Regions from separate parts of the Streptomyces rimosus genome, predicted to be linked through region 2. Evidence: riboswitches for the same ligand, from Rfam matches in the RefSeq annotation. Region 2 holds a riboswitch; the other holds the start of a gene.
The links. Region 2 has a riboswitch for S-adenosylmethionine ahead of CP984_RS30110 (aminotransferase class V-fold PLP-dependent enzyme). Riboswitches for the same ligand answer to the same signal wherever they lie in the genome.
Positions count from the first base shown of each region.

Region 1: it holds a riboswitch for S-adenosylmethionine, as region 2 does, so the genes downstream of both, thrC (threonine synthase) here and CP984_RS30110 (aminotransferase class V-fold PLP-dependent enzyme) in region 2, are expected to answer to the same signal.

Region 1 covers NZ_CP023688.1:3,871,146-3,874,344, reverse strand. Annotated here, with positions in the region: gene CP984_RS16100 (alpha,alpha-trehalose-phosphate synthase (UDP-forming)) at 1-123, opposite strand, end outside; gene CP984_RS16095 (glucosyl-3-phosphoglycerate synthase) at 219-1,166, opposite strand; SAM riboswitch class I at 1,330-1,482, shown strand; gene thrC (threonine synthase) at 1,500-2,789, shown strand; gene CP984_RS16085 (MoaD/ThiS family protein) at 2,945-3,199, shown strand, end outside.
Region 2 covers NZ_CP023688.1:6,884,135-6,887,333, forward strand. Annotated here, with positions in the region: gene trpD (anthranilate phosphoribosyltransferase) at 1-1,019, shown strand, start outside; SAM riboswitch class IV at 1,104-1,221, shown strand; gene CP984_RS30110 (aminotransferase class V-fold PLP-dependent enzyme) at 1,392-2,771, shown strand; gene CP984_RS30115 (Lrp/AsnC family transcriptional regulator) at 2,919-3,199, opposite strand, start outside; gene CP984_RS30120 (rhomboid family intramembrane serine protease) at 3,197-3,199, opposite strand, start outside.

The DNA.
Region 1 (3,199 bases), 3.0 Mb from region 2:
ACCGGAGACCAGCCCGCCGCCGCCGCGTTTGGCGGTGAGCGCGCCGTCATCTCCCTTCGTGTACGACACCGGGCCGCGGTTGGACGCGACGAGAACCTGGGCACCAGAACGCTCGGAGACCATGCTGCGAGACTAGCCCGCCGCCGATCCGCTCAAACGTGCGGAGCGCAGGGGGAACGTCACGGTTTCCGACGGGTACGACGAGTCCTGGACCCGCCTCAGGCCGCGCGCCGCTCCGCGTACTCCGGGATCTCCGCCATCGGCGGCCGCTCCTCGGTGTCCACGTCCCAGGTGCGCGGTACGAAACCGGCCTCGCCGCGCTCGAACTGGGTCAGCCGCGGGCGCACCAGGTGGCCGCGCGCCAGCCGCAGCTGCGCGGTGCGGTAGATCGCCGCGGCCATCCGGCCGAGCGCCTGGCCGCCCTGGTGGCGGTGTTTGCGCACCCCGACGTCCACCTGGGCCAGCGCGTCCAGCCCGGCCGTGTGCAGCGCGTCGACCAGCAGGCCCAGCTCCACGCCGTAGCCCACCGGGAACGGCAGCCGCTCCAGCAGGGACCGGCGGGCCGCGTACTCCCCGCCCAGCGGCTGCACGAACCCGGCCAGCTGCGGCCAGTGCAGGTTCAGCAGCGGGCGGGCGACCAGCTCGGTGACCCGGCCGCCCTGCCCGGCCGCCTCGCCCAGCGGACGGTCGTACATGCCCTTGACGAACTGCACACCCGGGTCGGTCAGCAGCGGACCGACGATGCCGGAGACGAACGTGGCGGAGAACTCGCGCAGGTCCGCGTCGATGAAGCAGACGACGTCACCGCGGGTGACCAGCAGGGAGCGCCACAGCACCTCGCCCTTGCCGGGCAGCGCGGGCAGCCGCGGCAGCACCTCGTCCCGGTGGACCACCCGCGCGCCCGCCTCCGCCGCGATCTTGGCAGTGCCGTCCGTCGATCCGGAGTCCAGCACGATCAGCTCGTCGACGAGCGGCACCGACGGTGTCATCAGTTCCGTACGGATCGCCTCGACGATCGCGCCGACCGTCGCCTCCTCGTCGAGCGCCGGCAGCACGACGGAGACCGTCTGCCCCGTCTCGCGCTTGGCGGCCAGCAGCCGGTCGAGCGGGCGGTCGTCGGCCGACCAGGACCGGCTGGCCAGCCAGCGCTCCACCTCTTGCAGCACCTGCGCGTCTCCTTCGTTCCCCGGACCACGATGTGATCCATCTCGCGGTGCGGACGACTGTCTCGACCGCCCGGCCCTTCGGCTACAGTCTTGAACAACGCGATCGCCCCGGACATGCCGGGGTCGGCGCGACAAACGCCTGGGCCCCGGCCCAGCGCCATACCGCTCATCCAGAGGGGCAGAGGGATACGGCCCGTTGAAGCCCCGGCAACCCTCCAGCCGTCTCGTCTCCGCGCACGCCGCGGACCGCGGGGCTCCGGCTAGGGAAGGTGCCAATTCCGTCTCGTGGCGAGATGCGCCGCGAGGAAGATGAGGAGAAAGGGCCTCGCCTCCATGGCTGTGCAGTCTGCTGAAAGCACCACCCGCCCCACCGTTTCCCTCGGCCCCGCCGTCGCGCTGTCCTGCCGCGAGTGCGGTGAGCGCTTCGACCTCGGCCCGATCTTCGCCTGCGCGGCCTGTTTCGGCCCGCTGGAGGTCGCCTACGACCTGCCGGCCGGCGACCCCGAGGGCCTGCGCAAGCGGATCGAGGCGGGCCCGAACAGCATCTGGCGGTACGCGCCGCTGCTGCCCGTCCCGGCCGACGTGGCGGACAAGCCCAACCTGAACCCGGGCCTGACCAAGCTGGTCAAGGCCGACAACCTGGCCCGCGAGTTGGGCGTCACCGGCGGCCTGTACGTCAAGGACGACTCCGGCAACCCGACGCACTCCTTCAAGGACCGCGTCGTCGCCATCGCCGTCGAGGCCGCCCGCGCCTTCGGCTTCACCACCCTTTCCTGCTCCTCCACCGGCAACCTGGCCGGCGCGGTGGGCGCCGCGGCGGCCCGCGCAGGCTTCCGCTCCTGCGTCTTCATCCCGCACGACCTGGAGGCGGGCAAGGTCGTCATGGCCGCGGTCTACGGCGGCGAGCTGGTCGGCATCGAGGGCACCTACGACGACGTCAACCGCTTCTGCTCGGAGCTGATCGGCGATCCGCTCGGCGAGGGCTGGGGCTTCGTCAACGTCAACCTGCGCCCGTACTACGGCGAGGGCTCCAAGACCCTCGCGTACGAGATCTGCGAGCAGCTCGGCTGGCGGCTGCCGGACCAGATCGTCATCCCGATCGCGTCGGGCTCGCAGCTCACGAAGATCGACAAGGGGCTCAAGGAGCTGATCGCGCTCGGGCTGGTCGAGGACAAGCCGTACAAGATCTTCGGCGCCCAGGCCGAGGGCTGCTCGCCGGTCTCGACCGCCTTCAAGGCCGGTCACGACGTCGTACGGCCGCAGAAGCCCGACACCATCGCCAAGTCGCTGGCGATCGGCAACCCGGCCGACGGCCCGTACGTGCTCGACATCGCCCGGCGCACCGGCGGCGCGGTCGAGGACGTGAACGACGGCCAGGTGGTGGACGCGATCAAGCTGCTGGCCCGTACGGAGGGCATCTTCGCGGAGACCGCCGGCGGCGTGACCGTCGGCGTGACCAAGAAGCTGATCGAGAACGGTCTGCTCGACCCGGCGCTGACCACCGTCGTGCTGAACACCGGCGACGGGCTCAAGACGCTGGACGCGGTCGCGCCGACCACCGGTCCGACGGCCACCATCCGGCCGAGCCTGGACGCGTTCCGCGCGGCCGGCCTGGCGGGCTGACCGCCGCACGTCCGGACGCGCCCGTACGCGTCCACGCGCGTCCGTACACCTCCGCACGCGTCGGTACGCACCCGTACGCGCCCCCGGGCCCCGGTACGCCCGCGCCCGCCCGCCCCTCCGCACACCCCTCCCGCGACCTGGAAGGCAGAAACACCATGAGCGTCAACGTCCGCATCCCGACCATCCTGCGCACCTACACCGGCGGTCGGGCCGAGGTGCCCGCCGAAGGGGCCACCCTCTCCGAGGTCATCCAGGACCTGGAGAAGAACCACGCCGGCATCGCGGCGCGCGTCCTGGACGACACCGGCAAGCTGCGCCGCTTCGTGAACGTCTATGTCAACGACGACGATGTGCGCTTCGAGCAGGGCCTCGAAACCCCGACGCCGGACGGCGCGGGCGTCTCGATCATT
Region 2 (3,199 bases):
CCTGGCCGGCCGTGCTGGAAACGCTCCTCCAGGGCCGTGACCTCAGCGCCGACGACACCGCGTGGGCGATGGACCGGATCATGCGCGGCGAGGCCACCGACGCGCAGATCGCCGGGTTCGCGGTGGCGCTGCGCGCCAAGGGCGAGACCGTCGCCGAGATCTCCGGCCTGGTACGGACGATGTACGCGCACGCCAACCTCATCGACGTGCCCGGACCGAGCGTGGACATCGTCGGCACCGGCGGCGACGGCGCCAAGACGGTCAACATCTCCACCATGTCCTCGATCGTGGTCGCCGGCACCGGCGCGAAGGTCGTCAAGCACGGCAACCGCGCCGCCTCGTCGGCCAGCGGCGCGTCCGACGTGCTGGAGAAGCTGGGCGTCAACCTCGACCTGACGCCGCGCCGGGTCGTCGAGGTGGCCGCGGAGGCCGGCATCACCTTCTGCTTCGCGGTGAAGTTCCACCCCTCGCTGCGGCACGTCGCCGCCGCACGGCGCGAGCTGGGCATCCGTACGACCTTCAACGTGCTGGGCCCGCTGACCAACCCGGCCAAGGTCCGCGCCCAGGCCACCGGCGTCGCCGACGCGCGGATGGCCCCGATCCTGGCCGGCGTGCTGGCCGAGCGCGGCTCCTCCGCACTGGTCTTCCGCGGCGACGACGGACTGGACGAGCTGACGACCACCGCCACCTCGAAGGTGTGGGTGGTGCGCGACGGCGCCGTACGGGAGGAGACCTTCGACCCGCGCGACGTGGGGATCGGCCTGGTGCCCGTGGAGGCGCTGCGCGGCGCCGACGCCTCGTACAACGCGGACGTGGCGCGCCGCCTGCTGGGCGGCGAGCACGGGCCGGTGCGCGACGCGGTGCTGCTGAACTCGGCGGCGGCGCTGGTGGCGCTGGCGCCGTCCGCGGCGCCGCTGGCCGAGCAGATCGCGGCGGGCATCGAGCGGGCCGCCGAGGCCATCGACTCCGGCGCGGCCCGCCGGGCCCTGGAGCGGTGGGTGGCGGCCAGCAACGCCTGAGGAAGCGGTGAGGTGACGCGGGGCCCGGTCCGGGATGCGGACCGGGCCTTGCGCGCGTCCGATCATGTGGCATGATGCTGCGCAGGTCACGAGTGACAGCGACTACGGCCCCGGCCCGCTGTCCGGCAACCCTCCGTCCGTGGCGGGGTGCCCCGGGTGATGACCAGGCCGCAGGCAGCGAGGTCTGCGGCAAGCGCGGATCCCTCGCCAGGGATCCTGGTCGTCGAGGGAGATCTCCTGTGATGCAGCGAATGCGTTAGGGCCGCACGGCCCCGTTTTCCGCACCCTTTTCCTCTTTCACCGCTGCCGGCCGGCCCCGCTCCTGCGTGTGTGCCCCGCAGCGAAGTCGCCCTGCCTTCACGGGAGTTCGCCATGCCTGTTTCCGCTGTCGCCACCGATTCCGCCGTCTGCGCCCCGCTGCCCGTGCTGGGTCGCGACGTCCTGGTCCCGCTCGTCACCGGCGGCGAGGTCGGGTACGCGGCGCTGGACATCGCCGCCAGCGCCCCGGCGCTCCAGCGCGTCTGGGACGACGTGGCCGCGTACGCCCCGTACTACGGCAGCGTCCACCGCGGCGCGGGCTACCTCTCGCAGCTGTCCACCGACCTGTTCGAGAACAGCCGGGCGGAGGTTGCCCGCTTCCTCGGGGTCCGGGAAGGAGACCAGGTGGTCTTCACCCGCTCCACCACCGACTCGCTCAATCTGCTGGCCGCGGTGCTGCCCGCGGACACCCGGGTCTTCGTCTTCGAGACCGAGCACCACGCCTCGCTGCTGCCCTGGGAGCAGCGCGCGGACGCCGAGGTGACCTACCTGGACGCGCCGCGCACGCCGGAGCAGGCGGTGGACACCCTGGAGCGGGCGCTGGCGGAGCGCGAGCCCTACCGGCACGCCCTGGTCTGCGTGACGGGTGCGTCCAACGTGACGGGTGAGCTGTGGCCCGTACGGGAGCTGGCCGCGGCGGCGCACGCGCACGGCGCGCGGATCGTGCTGGACGCCGCCCAGCTCGCCCCGCACCACCCGGTCGACATCGCGCAACTGGACGTGGATTGGGTGGCCTTCTCCGGCCACAAGCTGTACGCGCCCTTCGGCGCCGGTGTGCTGGCCGGGCGCGCGGACTGGCTCCAGCAGGCGGAGCCGTACCTCGCGGGCGGCGGCGCCAGCCGTACGGTCGCGCGCCGCGCCGACGGCGGTGTCGACGTCGAGTGGCACACCACCGCCGCCCGCCACGAGGCCGGCTCGCCGAACGTCATCGGTGCCTACGCCATCGCCGCCGCCTGCAAGGCCCTCACCGAGGCGGGCTTCGAGAACCTGGTGGCCAGGGAACAGCATCTGGTCGAGCGGGTACGGGCGGGCCTCGCCGAGGTGCCCGAGGTGCGCGTGCTGTCGCTGTTCGGGGACGACGCGCCGCGGGTGGGCGTGCTGTCCTTCGTGGTCCGCGGCTGGAACAGCTCGCACTTCGCGGCGGCCCTCTCGGCGGAGTACGGGATCGGCGTCCGCGACGGGCTGTTCTGCGCGCACCCGCTCGTACGGACCCTGCTGGGCGCCGAGTCGCAGGCGCCCGGCGAGTGCGGTGCGCCGGAGGGCGCGCCGGGGGAGAAGAGCCTGAACGCCATCCGGGTGAGCTTCGGCGCCGGTACGCCCGACGAGCACGTGGACCGCTTCGTACGGGCCGTCAAGGAGCTGGTCGCGGACGGCGCGCGGTGGAGCTACCGCACCGAGGACGGGCGCTGCGTGCCGGACACGGCGGCCGCCTAAGGACCACCTCGTCGCGGCGCTCCGCTGTCCGGGCGCCGCGGCGCGGGGGAAACGGCGCGGGCGTGCACAGACGCCCGGGCCGCAGCCGCGGCGGCCACAGGAGCCGGCCGCCGCGGCTGTCGTATCAGCGGGCGGCGACCGCCCGGATCAGGCGTCCAGGCCGATGGCGAAGGCCGCTTCCAGGTCGTGCTGGGAGTACGTACGGAAGGCGATGTGCGTCTCGGTGGAGGCGACGCCCGGGATCTTGCTGATCCGGCCGGGGATGACGTCCGCCAGCTCGTCGTGCTGGGCGACCCGCACCATCGCGATCAGGTCGTGCGCACCGGTGACCGAGTAGACCTCGCTGACGCCCTCCAGCGCGGCGATCTTCTCCGCGATCTCCGGGATGCGGTCCACGCTGGTCCTGATGAGCACGATCGAAGTGATCA